DNA from 3 places in the Paenibacillus sp. fava2 genome. Region 1 is predicted to be linked to each of the others. Evidence: riboswitches for the same ligand, from Rfam matches in the RefSeq annotation. Region 1 holds a riboswitch; each other region holds the start of a gene.
The links. A riboswitch is a leader RNA that binds a small molecule or an ion and turns the genes downstream of it on or off. The one in region 1 is predicted to bind thiamine pyrophosphate.
Positions count from the first base shown of each region.

Region 2: linked by a shared signal. The riboswitch ahead of AC4G46_RS10830 (thiamine phosphate synthase) and the one ahead of AC4G46_RS14085 (ABC transporter ATP-binding protein) in region 1 are both predicted to bind thiamine pyrophosphate.
Region 3: linked by a shared signal. The riboswitch ahead of AC4G46_RS01850 (ABC transporter substrate-binding protein) and the one ahead of AC4G46_RS14085 (ABC transporter ATP-binding protein) in region 1 are both predicted to bind thiamine pyrophosphate.

Region 1 covers NZ_CM177755.1:3,285,611-3,292,122, reverse strand. The annotation lists gene AC4G46_RS14095 (DHA2 family efflux MFS transporter permease subunit) at 1-644, opposite strand, end outside; gene AC4G46_RS14090 (TetR/AcrR family transcriptional regulator) at 810-1,445, shown strand; TPP riboswitch at 1,512-1,613, shown strand; gene AC4G46_RS14085 (ABC transporter ATP-binding protein) at 1,736-2,494, shown strand; gene AC4G46_RS14080 (ABC transporter permease) at 2,475-3,251, shown strand; gene AC4G46_RS14075 (ABC transporter substrate-binding protein) at 3,248-4,306, shown strand; gene thiM (hydroxyethylthiazole kinase) at 4,708-5,508, shown strand; gene thiD (bifunctional hydroxymethylpyrimidine kinase/phosphomethylpyrimidine kinase) at 5,544-6,362, shown strand; gene thiE (thiamine phosphate synthase) at 6,355-6,512, shown strand, end outside.
Region 2 covers NZ_CM177755.1:2,555,515-2,562,026, reverse strand. The annotation lists gene AC4G46_RS10855 (fumarate hydratase) at 1-1,087, opposite strand, end outside; gene yfbR (5'-deoxynucleotidase) at 1,191-1,796, shown strand; gene thiH (2-iminoacetate synthase ThiH) at 1,904-3,013, opposite strand; gene AC4G46_RS10840 (thiazole synthase) at 3,047-3,811, opposite strand; gene thiS (sulfur carrier protein ThiS) at 3,940-4,143, opposite strand; gene AC4G46_RS10830 (thiamine phosphate synthase) at 4,140-4,769, opposite strand; TPP riboswitch at 4,898-4,998, opposite strand; gene AC4G46_RS10825 (SDR family oxidoreductase) at 5,063-5,932, opposite strand; gene AC4G46_RS10820 (NUDIX hydrolase) at 6,172-6,512, shown strand, end outside.
Region 3 covers NZ_CM177755.1:407,590-414,101, reverse strand. The annotation lists gene AC4G46_RS01860 (pyridoxamine 5'-phosphate oxidase family protein) at 157-594, opposite strand; gene AC4G46_RS01855 (hypothetical protein) at 831-2,291, shown strand; TPP riboswitch at 2,364-2,473, shown strand; gene AC4G46_RS01850 (ABC transporter substrate-binding protein) at 2,603-3,664, shown strand; gene AC4G46_RS01845 (thiamine-binding protein) at 3,724-4,014, shown strand; gene AC4G46_RS01840 (ABC transporter permease) at 4,011-4,772, shown strand; gene AC4G46_RS01835 (ABC transporter ATP-binding protein) at 4,931-5,839, shown strand; gene AC4G46_RS01830 (hypothetical protein) at 6,314-6,451, opposite strand; gene AC4G46_RS01825 (response regulator transcription factor) at 6,472-6,512, opposite strand, start outside.

The sequences.
Region 1 (6,512 bases):
GCCAGCGGCCCGAGGATCATCCCCAGCTTGTCCATTCCCGGTACCTGTCCCCGCTTAGCATTAGGCAGCTTGCGCAGGCCAATCAGCAGGCAGATGATTCCAATGGGGATATTGATCAGAAAGATCCATCTCCATGAATGATACTGGACCAGCCAGCCGGACAGGACCGGCCCGATGGCCGGAGCGAACAGCACCGGAATACCCATAATGCCCATTACAATGCCGACCTTGCTCTTGGGCGCGAGCCTGTACACATATGCCATGCCTACCGGCAAAACGCAGCCGCCGCCGAGTCCCTGCAGCACCCGGAAAGCAATCAGCCATTCTGCACTGTTTGGCGTAGCACATAAAATGGAACCTATTGTGAATACCACTACTGCAGTCAGAAAGACGGTTTTGGCCCCGAAGCGGTCGGACAGCCAGCCGGACAGCGGAATGACAGAAGCCTGTGCCAGCATATAGCCGGTTACGATCCACTGCAGTGTGGTCAGATTGGTATGAAAGTCTTCAACCAGCGTAGATAACGCCACATTCATCGCCGTGCTGTCGAGGACGACCATAAATACACCGAATATGATCGCCAGCAGCGGCACCAGAATTCCGGACAACCGGAACTCTGCATCCTCCCTGATTACTCCTTGCATCTTATTTCTCCTCCTATGCCAGTGCAGGTTCAACGCCGTTGACCGCTGCACCCTTCTCTTTATATAATATGTTTGCGGACAACTGTCCGTATAATCCATTAACAGTCTACGGACAATTGTCCGCTGTGTCAATACATTCTTGTTTATCTACGCTAAACACTACCTATGCCGAAAGGAACAGCCATGACCACTTCTAAACCTATTGTCCCATCTGCCGCACCCGACCCGTATAAGGAGCGTATCCTGGAGGCTGCACACGAGCTGTTCACCGCTAACGGGCTGGAGGCCGTCAGTATGCACGCCATCGCCAAGCGGGCCGGTATCGGCCAAGGCTCATTGTACCGCCGGTTTTCTGATAAAGGCGAAATCTGTTCATTGCTGCTGCGCGACAGCACGGACCGGTTTCTGCTCAGTCTGGAAAATGAACTGGCACTGCCGCAGGCAGATAAGCCTGCTCTCGATCACCTGCGAAGCAGCATCAGCCGGATTGTCGGTTTTATCGAACAGCACGCCGAGCTGCTGCAGCTGATCAAATCAGAGTTTACCGGCAAGAAGCAGCTCACCCAGTTTGAACACCCTTTTTTCCGCAGGCTGAACGAGTTTCTGACCCAGCTGCTCAGACGTGCTGCCGCCGGCGGTGAGATCAGTCCGGTTGATCCGCAGTTTACAGCCACGGCTCTGATTGCCGTGCTAAGCCCGGATCTGTACCTGTATCAGATGAAGCAGCATGGCTCAACTAAGGAGCAGATTACCGACGGTATTCTAGCCCTGTTCGTATCCGGCATTCAAAAAGGGCAGTAAGCCTCTCTTTACAAACCGCCAGGTTATGGTATATTAATTAGCAATTACGAATTGAATAAGCATCTTTTATTTCACTAGGGGAGTCGGCCGACTGAGACGGAGCTAAGCTCCGGACCCTTGGAACCTGATCTGGATCATACCAGCGGAGGGAAGTGGAGCAGGAACGATCAGCATTGTCTGTTTTCAGCGGAACAGACTGTATCTTTCAGACCTCTTTATTTCCTCCGGAAATGAAGAGGTCTTTTTGCGTTCAATGTCTTTCGTAATTCAAGGAGGTAAAGTAGACTGCTATGCTCTCAATTACTAATCTTAGCTATTCCTATGGCGCCGGGTCAGGCGGGCCTGTTATCGAAGGGCTGTCTCTGAACGTGCAGCAGGGAGAATTCATCTCCCTGGTCGGGGCCAGCGGCTGCGGTAAAAGCACCCTTCTCCGCATCATCGCCGGTCTGCTTGAACCTTCTGGCGGGGGCATTTCATTCGGCGGCAGGCTTGCAGCCGGCAGCACTGCCCGGCTTGGAAAGATCGGGTATATGCCGCAGCAGGATCTGCTGCTGCCGTGGAGAACCGTGCTGGACAATTGCCTGCTGGCATGGGAGCTGAAGCGGAGCGGCAGCAAAGCGGCTGCCGTAGAGCAGATCCGCAGCCTGCTGCACAGTCTCGGCCTTGCCGGCACGGAGACTGCTTATCCGGAGGAGCTGTCCGGCGGCATGCGCCAGCGGATTGCCCTTGCCCGGACGCTATCCGCCGGTAGTGAGCTGCTGCTGCTAGATGAACCTTTCGGAGCGCTTGATGCCCTGACCAAGCGCGGACTGCACCGCTGGCTGCTGCAGCTGTGGAGCAGCCTCGGCCGGACGGTACTGTTCATTACCCATGATCTGGAAGAGGCACTGCTGCTCAGTGACCGGATCTGCCTCATGCATAACGGGAGCCTGCAGGAGATTGCTGTGCCGCTGCCGCGGCCAAGGCACGGGGAGCTGATCTATCAGCCGCAGTTTATGCAGCTGCGGGAAGAGCTGGAACGGAGGCTGTATGAGAGCATTGCACATTAAACGGCTTCTTCACGCCTATGCCCCTGCCGCCCTGCTGGTGCTGGTGATTATCGCGGGTTGGGAAGGCGGTGTGCGGTTCGGTGAGGTTCCCGGGTTCATCCTGCCTGCACCTTCCTCCGTCTGGGCCGCACTGCTGGAACAGCGGACTTTGCTGCTAGGTGTGCATTTGCCGGCCACCTTACAGGAAATCCTGCTAGGATTCCTGTTATCCGCAGGCTGCGGCACCCTGCTGGGACTGGGGATGCATCTGTTCCGGCCGCTGGCCAAAGCGGTGTATCCGCTGCTGATTGTCAGCCAGACCATTCCGCTGATTGCGCTCTCCCCCATCCTGATTATGTGGTTCGGCTATTCACTCGGGGGCAAAATTGCAGTTGTTTTTCTGACCGCTTTCTTTCCGGTTGTAGTCGGTACTTACGACGGACTGTATAAAAGCGGGGAGCAGTACAAGGAGCTCCTGCTGACTCTTGGTGCCAGCCGCAGGCAGCTGCTGGTCAAAACGCAGGTTCCGCTGGCGCTGCCCGCCTATTTCTCCGGGCTGAAGCTGTCGATTGTCTATTGCGTCATCGGAGCCACCATCGGCGAGTGGCTTGGAGGCAGCCGGGGCCTCGGTTATTACAGCCGCCGGATGGCCGGCAATCTGCACAGCGCAGAGCTGTTCGCCGCTGTCTTCCTGCTCTCTGTTCTGGGAGTTCTGCTGTTCCTGAGCGTCTGCGCTGCTGAACAAATTCTTGTAAAGAAAAGAGGTTTACGACGATGAGCCCTAATCCCATCTGTAACAAATCATCCAAAAGAAATCTGCGCGTAAGAGCCGCGCTGCTGGTCCTGACCAGCCTGCTTGCTGTAATCAGCGGCTGCAGTGGTTCAAAGGCTGCTGATCCCTCCACGAATGCTGCTTCAGGGAAAGCCACCGGACAGCTGCACAAGATGACAGTCATGCTGGACTGGTATCCGAATGCTGTGCATTCTTTTCTGTATGCTGCTCAAGAAAAAGGGTATTTTGCCGAGGAAGGACTTGAAGTGGTGCTGCAGATGCCTGCCGACAGCAACGATGCCCTGAAGCTGGCCGCCGCAGGTAAGGTTGATCTTGCCCTCAGCTATCAGCCCCAGGTACTGATGGCCCGTTCTGAGGAAATCCCCGTCATATCCATCGCTGCGCTTGTGCGTCATCCGCTCAATCATCTGCTTGTTCCGGCAGACAGCGGTATCAAGAGTCCCAAGGAGCTTTCCGGTAAAACCGCAGGTTACTCCTCCATTCCACTCTATGAAGCTATGCTGCGGACCATGGTGGAGCATGACGGCGGTGATCCGCAGTCGATTACGATGGTCGATGTCGGCTTTGACCTGATTCCTGCCATTACTGCAGGCCGTGTTGACGCTATTATCGGCGGCTTCATCAATCACGAGCAGCTGATACTGGACAAGGAGAACCATCCTGTTACTTCCATCGACCCTACAGCCTTCGGAGTGCCTGATTATTACGAGCTGGTGCTGGTTGCCGGTGAGCAAGGGCTTAAGGAATCCAAGGACTACTACAGCAAATTCATGAACGCGGCCCGCAAAGGACAGCAGTTTGTGCAGGACCATCCGAAGGAAGCTTTGGATATTTTGCTGGCCCATGAGGACAGCACGGCCCCGCTTGACCCGCAGATCGAGAGCCAAAGCCTGGACATCCTGCTGCCGCTGATGGATGCAGGAGACGAGCCTTTCGGATACCAGACTTCAGAGTCGTGGAACGGGGTCGCAGACTGGCTGTCCGGAAGCGGGCTGCTGTCAGGCGAAACGGAAAGTGATAAGGCTTTTGTTAATTTGTGAGAATAAGGCCAATGTGGTGCTTCTATTGCAGGGTTTGAGGTATTGCTCAGAGTGAAGGTACGGCTGTGGCGGGGTGAGACGGACGCGACGGGCTCCAGGAATGTGGTTAGGTTTGAGAACTAGATGAGCGGTTCCCCTGCCGTTTCAACTTTAACTGCACTTTGTACACCTATGTCGGGGCAAATTCACCGTTTTTCAGGTTTAACTGTACTTTGTGCAATTAAACTTTGACAAAATCACGTTTTTCCTTCCTTTTGCTAATGTTAGCTGCACAGAGTGCAGTTATTCCAGGCATCAGAGCTTAAATCGGACTTTTAACTGCACAAAGTACAACTATCCCGGCCGTCTGCTATCCGGACACTCTTTTATTTAATCTTTTATCCTAATGTTCTGGAGGAATAATCATGTCCTATTTAGCCAAGGTACGCGAGCTTAATCCGCTCGTACATAACATTACAAACATTGTGGTGGCCAACTTCTCCGCCAACGGGCTGCTGGCGCTGGGTGCCTCCCCTTTTATGGCCGATGCGCGCGAAGAGGTTGCGGATGTTGCCGCCATGTCCGGAGCAGTGGTGCTGAATATCGGCACTTTGAATGAACAGGCCATCAGCTCCATGATCCTCGCCGGACAGTCCGCCAACACGCACGGCGTACCGCTGGTGCTTGATCCGGTGGGCGCCGGAGCGACTGCTTACCGCAGCGAGGTCACGCAAAAGCTGATTCAGTCCATGCAGCTGACCGCGCTGCGCGGGAATGTGGCCGAAGTGGCCAATGTAGCCGGTGAGAGCTGGGCCAGCAAAGGCGTGGATGCCGGTGCAGGCGAAGGCGATGTGCTTGCACTGGCCAAAAAGGCTGCCCAAAAGCTCGGCTGTGTAGTCATCGTTACCGGCCGGGAGGATGTCATTACCGACGGCAGCCGTACCTTTGTTGCCAGTAACGGCCATCCGGTTCTGACCCGGGTGACCGGAACCGGGTGCCTGCTCAGCGCAGTGACCGGTGCATTTCTTGCCGCAAGCGAAGGCGCATGGCTGGAAGCGGCAGCTGAAGCAATATCCTTTTACGGCGTCGCCGCTGAGATCGCCGCAGAGCGGACTGAAGGCCAGGGTCCGGGAGCGTTCCAGATTGAATTTCTGAACCAGCTGTCCGCAGTGACCCCGGAAATCTACAGCCAAAGATCGCGGATCGAACAGCTTAACCACTAACAACCTGCAGGCAAAAAGGAGAATGCGGTATGACCATAGTAGTAAAAGCACTTACCATTGCCGGTTCGGACAGCGGCGGCGGTGCCGGTATCCAGGCTGACCTCAAGACCTTTCAGGAGCTGGGCGTGTACGGCATGTCGGCACTCACGGCAGTCACGGCACAGAATACGCTGGGCGTTCAGGCTGTCTATCCCCTGACAGAAGAGGCTGTGGCTGCCCAGCTCGATTCAGTCGGAGCAGATTTGCCGCCGGATGCCGTGAAGACGGGCATGCTCTTCAGCAGTGCGATCATAAGTAGCACAGCCGCCAAGATCAGGGAATACGGCTGGGAACGGCTTGTAGTCGATCCGGTGATGGTCGCTAAGGGCGGCTCTCCTCTCCTGCTGCAGGAGGCGGTGGCTGCATTGGTGAGCGAGCTGCTGCCGCTGTCTCTGGTCGTCACCCCCAACATTCCCGAAGCTGAAATATTAACCGGCATGACCATCACCGGGCTCAAAGAGCGTGAACAGGCTGCCAAGCTGATTCACTCGATGGGCCCAGGGTATGTTGTGCTCAAGGGGGGCCATGATGACGGAACGGACGGTGTGCGGGATCTGATCTATGACGGGCAGGCTATAACGTACCTGAGCAGCCCCCGCATAGATACCCGGCATACGCACGGCACCGGCTGTACCTTCTCGGCAGCCATTACCGCCGGACTTGCTGCAGGAGATAATGTTAATAAGGCTATACAGACAGCCAAAGCCTTTATTCACGCGGCCATAGAACACAGCCTTGGCATTGGCAGCGGCCATGGCCCGACCAACCATTTTGCGTACCGGCGCAGTCAAAGAGAGGGGCAGCAGAATGCTTAGCCGCAGCGGACATATCAGGGAATTGCTGAAGCTGTATTTTATTATGGGCAGTGTGAACTGCCGCCTGTCTCCGGCCGACACACTGCTGCAGGCAGTTAACGGCGGCATTACACTGTTCCAGTTCCGGGAAAAGGGTCCCGGTGCGCTGGG
Region 2 (6,512 bases), 730 kb from region 1:
GGATCTCCCGCGAACCTCCGGATGCTGCAGAATCAGATCCGGCCTGAGCCGCAGCATCAGCAGCTGCAATAGCAGGAGCGGACGGGATGACCGAATCTCCGGGAACAACCCCTGCTTCGGCAGCAGCAGGATGGTGGGCAGCTACAGCCACAGGAGCCGGCACATCTGCTTCCTCTACAGAAATGCCTGTACCGCGCTCATAGAGCCAGTCTCCGATATTGCCCGTTGCTGGCTCCACCAGAATGCCCTGGCGGCGGAAGGCCCAGCAATTATAGGCTACCGAGACGAAGAAGCTGGCCGGCAGCCGGTTCATCACACCCACCTTGCAGCCGAGCAGGGTAACTTCCCCGCCGAAGCCCATCGTGCCGATGCCCAGCTTGTTGGCGTTCTCCATAATGTAATCCTCCAGCTTGGCCAGATCGTCTACCGGATTAACATCCTGGGCCTTGCGGAACAGCTGTTTTTTGGCCAGCTCATAACCCGTTGTCCGGTCACCGCCGATGCCGACGCCGATAAAGCCGGCGCTGCAGCCCTGGCCCTGTGCCTGATACACGGCATGCAGAATGCATTTGCGGATGCCATCCAGATCACGGCCCGCCTTGCCCAGCCCTTCGAGCTCAGCCGGGAGGCTGTACTGGATGTTTTTGTTCTCGCAGCCGCCTCCCTTAAGGATCAGCCTTACATCTATATTGTCTTCTTCCCATTGTTCAAAATGTATAACCGGTGTGCCTGCCCCCAGATTATCGCCGCTGTTCTCTCCGGTCAGCGAATCGACTGAATTGGGCCGCAGCTTCCCGTTCTTCGTAGCCCGGATAACTGCACTGTGAATGTCCTTCTTCATCTCAATCTGATTAACACCGACAGGTGTATGAATGATAAAGGTCGGCATCCCCGTATCCTGGCAGATCGGTGATACCTGAAGCTCGGCCATGCCGATATTCTGTGCGATCGTCGTTAAGGCAAGACCCGAACGTGTGGCACGGTCTTCCAGCGCCCGGCCCTTGGCTATAGCCCTGCGCACATCACCAGGCAAATTGGTGGAGGTTTCTACGATCAGATTATAAATGCTTTCTTCAAAATTCCGCATCTTCATTCCGGCTCCTCTCATCAGTCCCAGGTTGTCTGAATTCTGCTACAATTAGTTATTATCATATCACACTCAGCCGTGCATGAAAGGGGTTACTTTAAAATTGAACTACCATTTTCCGGCCTATTTATACCGCCTGCAGTATATCCGCCGCTGGAGCCTGATGCGCATCACTGCTTCCGAGAGCGTTGCACAGCATTCCTTCCAGGTGGGCCTGCTGGCCCATCTCCTGTGCTCGATCGGCAACACCTGCTTTGCCCGGTCGCTGAATGCAGACAGGGCTGCGGCGATGGCGCTGTTCCATGACGCCACCGAGGTATTCACCGGCGATATCGCCACGCCGGTCAAACACAACAACCCGCGGCTGCTGTCCAGCTTCCGCGACATGGAGCGGGCCGCTGCGGAGCGCCTTGCGGCCATGATCCCGCCGGAGCTCGGCGATATATACGCCCCGCTCCTGCAGCCGCAGGACAGCCCTGCCGGCTCCGAAGACGCCGGCCTGCTCCTGTACGTGAAAGCGGCGGATGTACTCGACGCCTATCTGAAATGCGTCCTGGAAACCGCCGCCGGCAACCGCGAATTTGCCGCTGCCAAAGAGCAGACGCTTGCCAAGCTGCATGCACTCTCCCTCCCGGAGATCGGTTATTTCCTTGAGCATATGGCCCCGGGCTATGAAATGTCGCTGGATGAGCTGTCGGGTACAACCTGACCGCAAATGCGTAAGGCCGCTTATCCGTCGGCAGCATTACGCTGCTTCAGGCTAAGCGGCCTTACATACGTTCTCATCCGTTCTCTTCCGTTGTTTTCTTGCTCCTTTTAGACAGTCTCAAGAATTTCCCAATCCTTAAATACCGGCTGCAGGCTGTTTGCTCTAAGCATCCCGCTGATTTCCTGCACGCTCCGCCCGTCAGAGATTTCAAACTGCGGCGTACCGCCCTGCAGGGTATGGCCTCCAACCTCTGTGGATACTCCGGCAGACATTTTGGTTACCCCCAGATGGATAAGGCGGTCTCTTAAAGCAGACGGCTCGCGTGTCGACAGCGTAATCCCGGCCCGGGGCAGAAAGAGCCGGTAAGCCAGAATAATCTGCACCAGAGCCCGGTCGGTGACGATATGCTCCGGATTGTATTCTCCGAGAAAAGGCCGAAACCGCGGAGCAGACACGCCGATTTCACATTCCGGATACTTGTCCTGCAGGTATCTCGCATGCATAGCAGTAAAGAAAGCCTCCTGCCGCCAGTCATGCATCCCTAGCAGGGCCCCGATATTTACCGTCCTGAAGCCTGCCCGGCAGCCACGCTCTGGTGCGTCCAGCCGGTTGCGGTAGATTTTCTTAGGCCCCTTGATATGCAGCTTGCGGTAAGTCTCCTCATGATAGACTTCCTGGTACAGGGTGAGTCCGTCCACACCAGCTTCCTTAAGCTCCTTGTATTCGTCTTCAGACAACGGATTCACTTCAATGCTGACAGAAGAGAAAAACTCCTTCAGTATATTCACGCATTCCTTAACATAAGAAACAGGACTTTCTGTGCGGGATTCACCCGTCAGAATCAGAATGTGCCGGATTCCTGTAGCCGCTATCGCCTTGGCTTCCTGCCTTACCTCGTCCGGACTGAGCTTTTTTCTCGGGAAATCGTATATGGAGCTGAAGCTGCAGTACGTGCAGTGATTGATGCAGAAATCGGCAAGATACATCGGTGTAAAGAGCTGCATGACATGCCCGAAATGCGACCGGGTCAGCCTTTGGGCACACCGGGCCATCTCTTCCAGACAGTCTGCTGCTGCAGGAGACAGCAGAATCTGCAGATCATACTCATCCAGATGCTCTTTACGGAGCGTTCGCTTAACATCCTCTTTTGTATAGCGTCTCCAGCTTTCGGTATCCGCCTGCTGTCCGAGACGTTGTGCAGTCTCATAAAAACCCATATTACTCCTCCTTTTCCCCGCTCCCTGTCACTGTCAGCCTAGAAAACCCGTCAATGGCGAAGACGCCGATGCTGTCTCCTCTACGGGCCCAAGTCCCGCCAGGTAAGCCTTCCGGCCTGCAGCTACGGCATCACGGAATGCCGAGGCCATCAGCAACGGATTGTGTGCCGTAGCGATGGCCGTATTCAGCAGCACAGCCGCAGCGCCCAGCTCCATCGCTTCCGCTGCTTCAGACGGCCGGCCGATTCCGGCATCTACAATGACCGGAAGATCAACCTCCGAAATCAGAATACGCAGCAGCTCCCGGGTTCTCAACCCCCGGTTAGTGCCTATAGGCGATCCAAGCGGCATGACTGCCGCAGCTCCCGCTTCTTTCATGTGAAGGGCTGCTGACAGATCAGGGCTCATATAGGGGAGCACCACAAAGCCTTCGGAGGCCAGAATTTCTGTGGCACGGATCGTTTCCGCATTGTCGGGCAGCAGGTATTTCTGATCATTGATTACTTCAATTTTGACCCAGTTGCCAAGACCCGAAGCCTTGGCCAATCTGGCAATCCGGACAGCTTCCTCTGCGGTGCGTGCGCCGGAGGTATTGGGAAGCAGAGTCATACTGCTTGGGATATGGCTGATGATATTATCATTGCTGCCCGGGTCTACGCGGCGGAGCGCAACTGTAATGACCTGTGAGCCCGAAGCCTCCACTACCTCCGGAATAAGGGTATTGCGGCTGTATTTACCGGTTCCGATAAACAATCTGCTCGTTAAGGATCGGCCTCCAATTATTAATGGATCTGACATCTGATACGCCCCCTGCATTTATATTTGTAACCCTGGCGAAATAACTCCCGAAAGCGGTGCCTTAACATGAAGCTGACCCAGGTGCTTTGCGGGGACTCCGGAATCCGGCTGCGTTAATAACGCTTAATTCAGCCTCCTCCCACAAAATGCACGACCTCAATCCGGTCTCCATCGCCCAACAGAGCCGTAGTATAGTCCTCCCTGGCAACAATTTCGCCGTTCAGCTCCACAATAACCAGTCTCCTGTTCCATGCAGGCAGATTAAGCAAATCCGCCACGGTCCGGCAGTCCTCCTGGTATATTTCCGCCTTGCCGTTAACGATCAGATTCATGCTGTGTCACCTCCTTTGGCAGCAGCCCTCATCACTGCGTTTCTGTAGGCTTGTGCAGCAGAGAGCGGATCATCCGCACTGCATATGCCGGACATCACCGCTATTCCCCCTGCACCGGTCTGCAGCACTTGCGGTGTATTGTCCGGTGTGATGCCCCCGAGTGCAATGACTGGAACACTTCCGGTTAGCACTGCCTCTTGCAGCAGAGTCAAACCGCGCTCCTTCCGGCCGGGTTTGCAGACTGAAGGAAACACATGTCCAAACAGGCAAAAGTCTGCGCCCTGGCACCCTGCTTCCATGATCTCTGCAAGGGAGTGCACCGATGCGCCAAGCCGCAGGGAAGCGCCCGCTGCCAGCCGGGCGGCAGAGACCGGAAGACTGTTCCAGGCAAGCTGCACCCCTGCAGCTCCGGTAGCCATTGCAACATCCAGCCGGTCATTAATGATCAGCTTGGCGGCAGGTACACCCGCACGCAGCAGGACCAAAGTCATATTAAGCACCTCCCGCGCAGATAGCCTTTTTTCACGTATATGTATATAGTCAAGCTGCGGATGAACAGCAGCTGCAAGGACAGCGAACTGGTCCGCATCTAGCTTCCCGTCCGAGAGCAGATGTATTTCGGCCACTTTCGGCCACCTCCCTTTCCTTCTGATTTCATCTGCACAGAAATACGCAAAAAAACCGCCCCCAGCAAGGAGGCGGTTAAAAATAGTATACAGAAAACAGCCGGGTTTCCGGACCATTTGCGCTGCAATACAACGTTCATCCACTTTCCTACGCTGGTATAAACCAGATCAGGTTCAAAGGGTCCGAACCAAAGTTCGTCTCAGCCTTGCGGCACCCCTAGTGACAGTTCATATGCTGTTGCTAACGTCGTATATAATAACACTATTTTACATGGAAAATCCAGTTTAAAATATCAGCCGTTAATAATCTCGCCGCCGTTTACGTGAATGACCTGGCCGCTGACATAAGAAGAGTCACTGGAAGCCAGATATACATAGGCAGGCGCAAGCTCCTCGGGCTGTCCGGGACGTTTCATCGGCTGTGTGCCGCCGAACTCGCTGACCTTCTTCGCATCAAAGGTTGAAGGAATGAGCGGCGTCCAGATTGGACCTGGAGCTACCGCGTTAACCCGGATGCCTTTTTCGGCCAGATTCATCGACAGCGAGCGGGTGAAGCTGAGAATCGCACCTTTGGTAGACGAGTAATCCAGCAGCTGCGGGTTTCCGCGGTAGGCTGTAATCGAAGTTGTATTAATGATTGTTGATCCTTTTTTCAGATGCGGCATGGCCGCTTTGGTCAGATAGAACATCGAGAATATATTCGTACGGAACGTCCGCTCCAGCTGTTCAGAAGTAATGTCTTCAATTTTATCCTGCGGATGCTGCTCGGCCGCATTGTTGATCAAGATATCCAGCTTGCCGAGCCCCTCCACCGTCTTGTTGATCAGATCCTGGCAGAAAGCTTCGACACCGATATCTCCGGCAACCAGTATACATTTGCGCCCTTCCTGCTCCACCTGGCGTTTCGTTTCTTCAGCGTCACTGTGTTCATTCAGATAGGAAATGACAACGTCGGCACCCTCTTTGGCAAAATGTACCGCCACCGCCCGGCCGATGCCGCTGTCTCCCCCTGTAATAAGCGCTGCCTTCCCGAGCAGCTTGCCTGCCGCTTTGTAAGCAGAGGTTTCAAACTCTGGTAGCGGATTCATTTCACTCTCGATTCCGGGCTGCTGGTCCTGTACCTGCGGAGGCATTGTTTTCTTCGTTTGCTGATTGTCTGGCATGATCCATTTCTCCTTTCGCTTTCACACTTTTCGAAGATGTTCATCGTCTTAGGATGGCTAAGGATAGCTGGTTTATGCGCTGGTCTTTAGGCGCTTTTTCGCTTACGCTATGTTACTTACCACAGTTAAAAGCCCGCCAAACAAAAAATTCAGTCCTTGCCTGCCCGATCTGCGGATATAATGAATCAGGATGTATAAAGAACTGACGCAAGAAAGAGTAATAAGGAGGCGCATGAGTCATGACCAGAAATTCACGGAGCATTATCGTAGCTGTCAAGGGTGTCGTTCTGCATCAGGGAACAATCCTGATTGTCCAGCGTGCTGCGGCTGATGTGATCGGAGCGGGAAGCTGGGAATGCCCGGGAGGCAAAATTGAATTCGGAGAAGGGCTTGAGGCTGCGCTGGAGCGGGAGATCGCCGAGGAGACAGGGCTTAAAGTCACTGTAGGGGAGGTTTTGTATGCTGCCTCCTTTCTGACCGATCCCGGCAGACAGGTTGTGATTATCACTTACCTCTGCAGGAGCGGAGACAATGCCGTGCAGCTCTCTGAGGAGCATGCTGCCTATAAATGGTGTACCCG
Region 3 (6,512 bases), 2.9 Mb from region 1:
TGCGGTGATGCAAAATGACGGCTTTACCCTTTTTTTGCAGGTTAAAGTCTGATTCTGGCTGCCGGTGCATCCTAAAAAGCCACCTGCGGAACCGGAGTCCGCGGGTGGCTGTATTTTTTGCCGGCTGCTCAGTCTGATACGCTGCCCGGAAATCTGTTATTTCCCTGCAGTAGCACCAGGCTGCCAGACGCCATGCTCTTTGTTTTTGCCCATATACTCAATGCGTGTAGGCGTAAGCTCCAGGATAACATAATCCGGATCATCCGGTCCCTTGAACCACTCCTCCAGCGACTTGTTCCAGACCTTGGAGCGCAGGCTGTCATCTTTGGTGACGGAGGCTCTGGCTTCAATCTCCAGCACATCCCTGCCGCCGCCCTGTTCATATCCAAGCAGCAGAAAAGCATTCGGGTTCTCCTGCAGCTCTTCTACCTTATGCGTTTTGCGATTGGTAGCCAGATAAATATTCAGTCCGTCATGAAATACCGCCATATAACGCACCTTTGGTTTGTTGCCGGCTTCGATCGTGCCGAAGGACCCGAACTTGTTGTCATCCAGCGCCTTGAGGATAGTCTGCTCCAGCTCATTGTTATTCATGGACGAAATAGCTCCTTTCAGAAATCACGCAGATACACATTTTATATATCCGCATTCGCAATTTGGATTTATCATAAAAATTGTGCCTACTATAGTGTACCCCCTTCATTCACATTGAATCCGGGACAAATCCATGAACAGATCCCGCTGTGAGGGTATGGCTTAGCGTTGCTGCCTGCCGGTTAGGGTAATACTACACCATACTGATATTCTGAAAAATAAGGTGGAACCTGTGTATGACTAAGCTTTTGGCTGAATCCCCCGAACCGGTGTTACATACTGCGCTGCTGCAGTTTATTTTTCCTTTCTCCATTCAAAACGGTGAGGATGACAAGCTGATCCGGCAGCTTAAGCAGGACGGCTTCACGCGCTTTTTTCTGGACAACAAAGAGCTTGAGGATGCCTATTACGGAGAAGGATACTGTGTGTCGCATGAAAAAATGGAGCGCAGCTACCTTCCCTTCGCAGCCCATGTGCTGTTTCCGCGTGAAAAGGATAAGGATTCCTTCCGTCGCTTCTCCAAGGTTAACAATCTGGCGAGCACGCTTAATATGCCCGGCCGGTCCATTCCCTTCCGGATACTCTCGACAGATATTTTTCTCTGTCCGTTTCAGGTTGGCTTTCTGACTATCCGGACCCGGCTTGAGGATACTCCGCTCCCGTACAGTGTGGCGCTGGAATTCGCCGACCGCTTCCGCACGCTGGAGGATGCCACTCTTGAGGATAAAGGAACCTCTATCCAATGTGGCCGGAAGTCCTTTGAACTGGTGGAGGATTTTCTATTTGAAAATCTTGTGCCCAGCCTGAGGCCGTTTCTGGACCAGTCGGAGCTTGACGGGGCTTATTTTGAGACGCTGCCCTTTTTTGTCGATGAAAGAATGATGGTTCAGGCCTTTTACGGCTTTGTTCCTGACGATGACGAAGATGAGCTGGATATCGGACTGAGATTCCGTGCCTCCCAGCTGGACGGGCTGGACGGAGACGGCAGTCCTTATATGAGTGCAAGCGACCCGGACTATATCAGAGACTATTGCCAGGAGCATTCCTACAACCGCTGGGGGCCGGACAGCTATTATATGACCAATGAGCAGACCTTCTGCTGCCTCAGCAGAGCCAAGCCCGAAATCGCCACCAAGCTGATCAACCAGATGTACGGCGAATATTATTACGGGCTGCTGCTTAGTATTTTTCATAAAATCGTTCTGCTGAAGCTGTCCAATCTGCACTCCCGTCTGCGCATCAACCGTGACTACGATGAAATTGAAAATCTGATCTTCCTGATCAATAAATTTTCGGCCAAATTCTACTTTATGGAGCTGATTTCGCAGTCGCAGGGCCGGGAGATTTTTTTCCAGCTGCGAAAGGTTTACGGCAATGATGCCTTATTCGACGAAGTGAAGATGACGCTGGATGACCTGTTCCAGTACCAGGACAAGTTTCAGGCCAAACGCCGGGATACGCTGCTGATGATCCTTACCGTGTTCACGGTGGTCAGCGGCATTTACGGAATGAATCAGGTCATTGAGGACCTGAAGGCCCCGATTGACTGGAGCAAAATGACGGGCTATTCCCCATTTGAATATCTGGCGCTCTTCCTTACGTTTACAGGGATTGCCGTCAGCATCCTCCTGACATTGAAAGAGCTGTGGAACGGGATCCGCAGCCGCCGCAGAAAGCGGTATTACTCCAGGGAGTAGGGAGATTGCTACTGGACAACCCCCGGCGGGGCGTCTATAATACACCGTAGAATAAGCAATACCCGATAAACTTCATAGAACCAGGGGGGCTGGAATTGGCCGGCTGAGAGTGTATCCCTTTAAGATACTGACCCTTATACCTGATCTGGATAATGCCAGCGTAGGAATTCATAACTGCTTCCCGGTCCCCCGCGGCCGGAGCCTGCAACCTTGCGCAAATGACTGGCGTCCCGATCTTCGGGGCGCTTTTTTGCATATCAGATTTAGAAACTGGAAGACTAGGGATTGCTGGAAGGAGTGAACCAAGCGAAATGGGAATCAAAAAAGGCAAACTGCTCTCTCTCGCCTGCATTCTGAGTCTGGCGATTGCCGGATGCGGCAGCAACAACGGAGCAAACGGAACAAACGGCGGTAACGGAGGTAATGCCTCCCCGGCACCGGCTGCGGAAGCAACTGCTGCGGCGCCGGCAGCACTGACGAAGATCAAGGTTGCGCTCGACTGGACGCCGAACACCAACCACACCGGCCTGTACGCGGCCAAGGAGCTGGGCTATTACGAGGAAGAGGGCCTTGATGTGGAGATTGTCCAGCCGGGAGCGGCCGGAGCCGATACAATGGTGACCTCGGGCGAGGCCGCGTTTGGCGTCAGTGCCCAGGAGGCGTTGACGCTGGCCCGTCTGCAGGGTGTGCCGCTTGTATCCATTGCCGCCGTCATTCAGCATAATACCTCCGGATTTGCTGCACCGAAGGACCGCAACATCACATCACCCAAGGATTTTGAAGGCAAGACCTACGGAGGCTGGGGCTCACCGGCTGAAGAGGCAGCCATGAAAGCCATCATGGACCCGGAAGGCGGCGATGTGAAGAAGGTGAAGCTGGTGAATATCGGGGAAGCCGACTATTTTACCGCCGTGAAGCGCGATATTGACTTTGCCTGGATCTTCTACGCCTGGACCGGTATTGAAGCCGAGCTGCGCGGGGAGCCGCTGGATATGCTCTACCTCAAGGATTACGCGCCGCAGCTTGACTACTACACCCCTATTCTTACAACCAGCGAAAACGTTATTGCCGAGCAGCCCGAGCTGGTGAAGGCGTTCCTAAAAGCCACGTCGAAAGGATATCAGTACGCCATCGACCAGCCGGAGGAAGCCGCCGCCATCCTGACCAAGGCTGTGCCTGATCTTGATCCTGAGCTTGTCCTGGCCAGCCAGAAATGGCTGAGCCCGAAATATACGGACGATGCTGCCCGCTGGGGTGAGCAAAAGGCTGAAGTCTGGCAGAACTATTCCGACTGGATGTACGGCCTGAAGCTGCTGGATCAGCCGCTGGATGTGGACAGCACATTCACCAACGAATTTTTGCCTGCAGAGTAAGCACAGCTTAATTTGAAGAAGCAAACAGATGATCTAATACACTGAGAGGATTGATTATTGTGGCAAATACACTGCTTAGCATTCAGGTTATTCCTAAGACACCAAACGGTGAGGACTCCATTCCTTACGTAGACAAAGCGATTGAAGTGATTCAGCAATCCGGCGTGAAGCACCAGGTGAACCCGCTGGAAACAACCATGGAGGGCGAGATCACCGAGCTGCTGGAGGTTGTCCGCCAGATGCATGAGGCGCTGGTTACAGCCGGCAGCCCTAGCGTCATTTCCCAGATCAAAATCGCCCACAATCCAAACGGCATCAGCATGGACAAGCTGACGGAGAAATACCGGTGAGACCGTACTTCAAGCAGATTTGGCCGCCCTTAGTGGCGGTCGTCTTGTTTATAGGGATCTGGCAGCTGTCCGTATCCGTATTCGGGATTGAGGCCTGGATTCTTCCTGGACCAGGGGCGATTGCCCGGACTTCTGCAGATAATGCCGCCAGCATCTGGTCGCATACCGCAGCTACTCTGCGCCTTACCCTGATCGGCTTCCCGATCGGCACAGGCACCGGTCTGATTGTAGCCCTGCTGCTGCATCTGCTGCCCTGGCTGAAGCGGGCGCTGTATCCGCTGCTGATTCTCAGCCAGAATGTGCCATCGATCGCACTCGCGCCGCTGCTGGTCATCTGGTTCGGCTTCGGCCTGCTGCCCAAGATTGTACTGATCACGCTTGTCTGCTTCTTCCCGGTGGCAGTCGCCGCTATGGGGGGACTTGCGCAAAGCGACCGTACGATGATGAACTATATGAAGATGGCGGGGGCGGGCAAGTGGCAGATCTTTACCAAGCTGGAGCTGCCCGGTTCCCTGCCCGCCCTGTTCTCCGGCGTCAAAATCTCCGCCACCTACGCCGTAATGGGCGCTGTTGTCGCCGAATGGATCGGCGCCGACAAGGGGTTGGGCTATTACATGCTGCTGCAGAAATCGGCTTACCGCACCGATAACGTGTTTGTCGCCATCGTCATTATTGTGTTACTAAGTCTGGTGCTGTTCGCCATCATTGCCCTGGCGGAGAGATGGCTGGTCCGCTGGAAGCCGCGGAAATCGGAATAGGCCCGATTCAGAGAATTTAGTTGGCGTTTTTCCCACTAATACCAGGCAGCCGCCTGCTTACACATGCAAATAGGAGTACATACGCCGCTGATTGTGGTCTATATAACGTATAATTTGCAACAGACGACAAGCTCAACTGGAAAGGAGGTTAATGCTGTATGTCTCATCAAACAGAGAACGTTGAATCAACGGACCCTTTCACTCCTACTGGCCACCGGAGCGGGGCTGCCAATGCTCAAGATTCTGCGGCTGCCGGCACTGAGGCCGCAGACCGCAACGCCGCGCAGAATCTGCCTCCGGCGCTTGAGGTCAGCGGCATCTCGAAGACGTTCGGCCGCGGCCGCAAGGAGACCCGTGTGCTGAATGACGTCTCTCTCACCGTCCGGCCGCAGGAGTTCGTCTCCATCCTCGGCCCGTCGGGCTGCGGCAAAAGCACCCTGTTCCACATCATCGGCGGCCTGGAGGCCCCGGATACCGGAACAGTGAGCATGAACGGCCGCACCGTTACCGGGAAGCGCGGCGAGATCAGCTACATGCCGCAGCAGCCCGCGCTCTTTCCATGGCGCAGCACCCTGGACAACGTCCTGCTGGCCGGTGAGCTGAAGGGCGAGCCGCAGGCCGCCGCCCGGGAGAACGCCCGCCGCTGGCTCGGCCGGGTCGGGCTCGGCGGCTTCGAGCAGGCGTACCCGCACATGCTGTCCGGCGGTATGCAGCAGCGGGCCGCTTTTCTGCGCGCCCTGCTCGCTCCGCAGGAGCTGATGCTGCTCGACGAGCCGTTCAGCGCGCTCGATGCGCTGACGCGCAGCGACATGCAGCGCTGGCTGCTGGAGCTGTGGGAGGAGAACCGCCGCTCCGTGCTGTTCATCACCCACAACATTGAAGAAGCGCTGCTGCTCTCCAGCCGGATTTATGTCTTTTCCGGCCGGCCCGGCTCGATTCTCCATACCGTGGATGTTCCGTTTCCGCGGCCGCGCCGCGAGGAAATTACCGATACGCCTGAATTCCTGCTGCTCAAGCGCCAGCTGTCACAGTGGATGCGGGAGGAGCAGGCCAAGGACAGGAAGTAGCCGGAGAGCCGGACTTCGGGGCTGCAACGGTGCGATCATGCAACTTTTTAATACTGAAAATCCCTGCCTACCTGTGCAAACAGGAGGGCAGGGATTTTTTTATATCCACATTATAATGAGAATGATAACGGCTAGAATCCCTACTGCAATCAAAAGATCAGTAACCTGCCTCCAAAAACCCGGAGGACCCTCATTGTGATATTTTTCAGCGTTAACGTCATGGTTAGCTTTATGACCGCCAGGATCAGTCGAGTTTGGAGGACCTGGGTTAAAAAAATTAGACATGATTATCATCTCCTTTTAATTATTGTAACATATTTCCATAACCTCACCCGCCGGCGGCACAAAAAAAGCATGGTCCCCGGCAACACCGGTGTACCATGCTTTTTAACAAATCCTGCGATCCCGGCAGGAGTCCGCCCTGAAACCGCAGCGGTTACCGCTTCATGAAGCCCTTCTCCTGCAGATAGTCCTTCATGTGCAGGCGCGCAGGTGGTCGAAGTGATCCAGTACTACCATAATAGCGGATACGGCAACAATCAGTTCTACTGCAGGAATTACATTCACCCATTCCTTCCGGAAAAACGGCAGGAGAGTAGCATTCGGCAGCAAACACGGATCACCTGGAGCGGCTAAATCCAGCCCTTCTCCTCCGCCAGCCGCACCGCCTCGA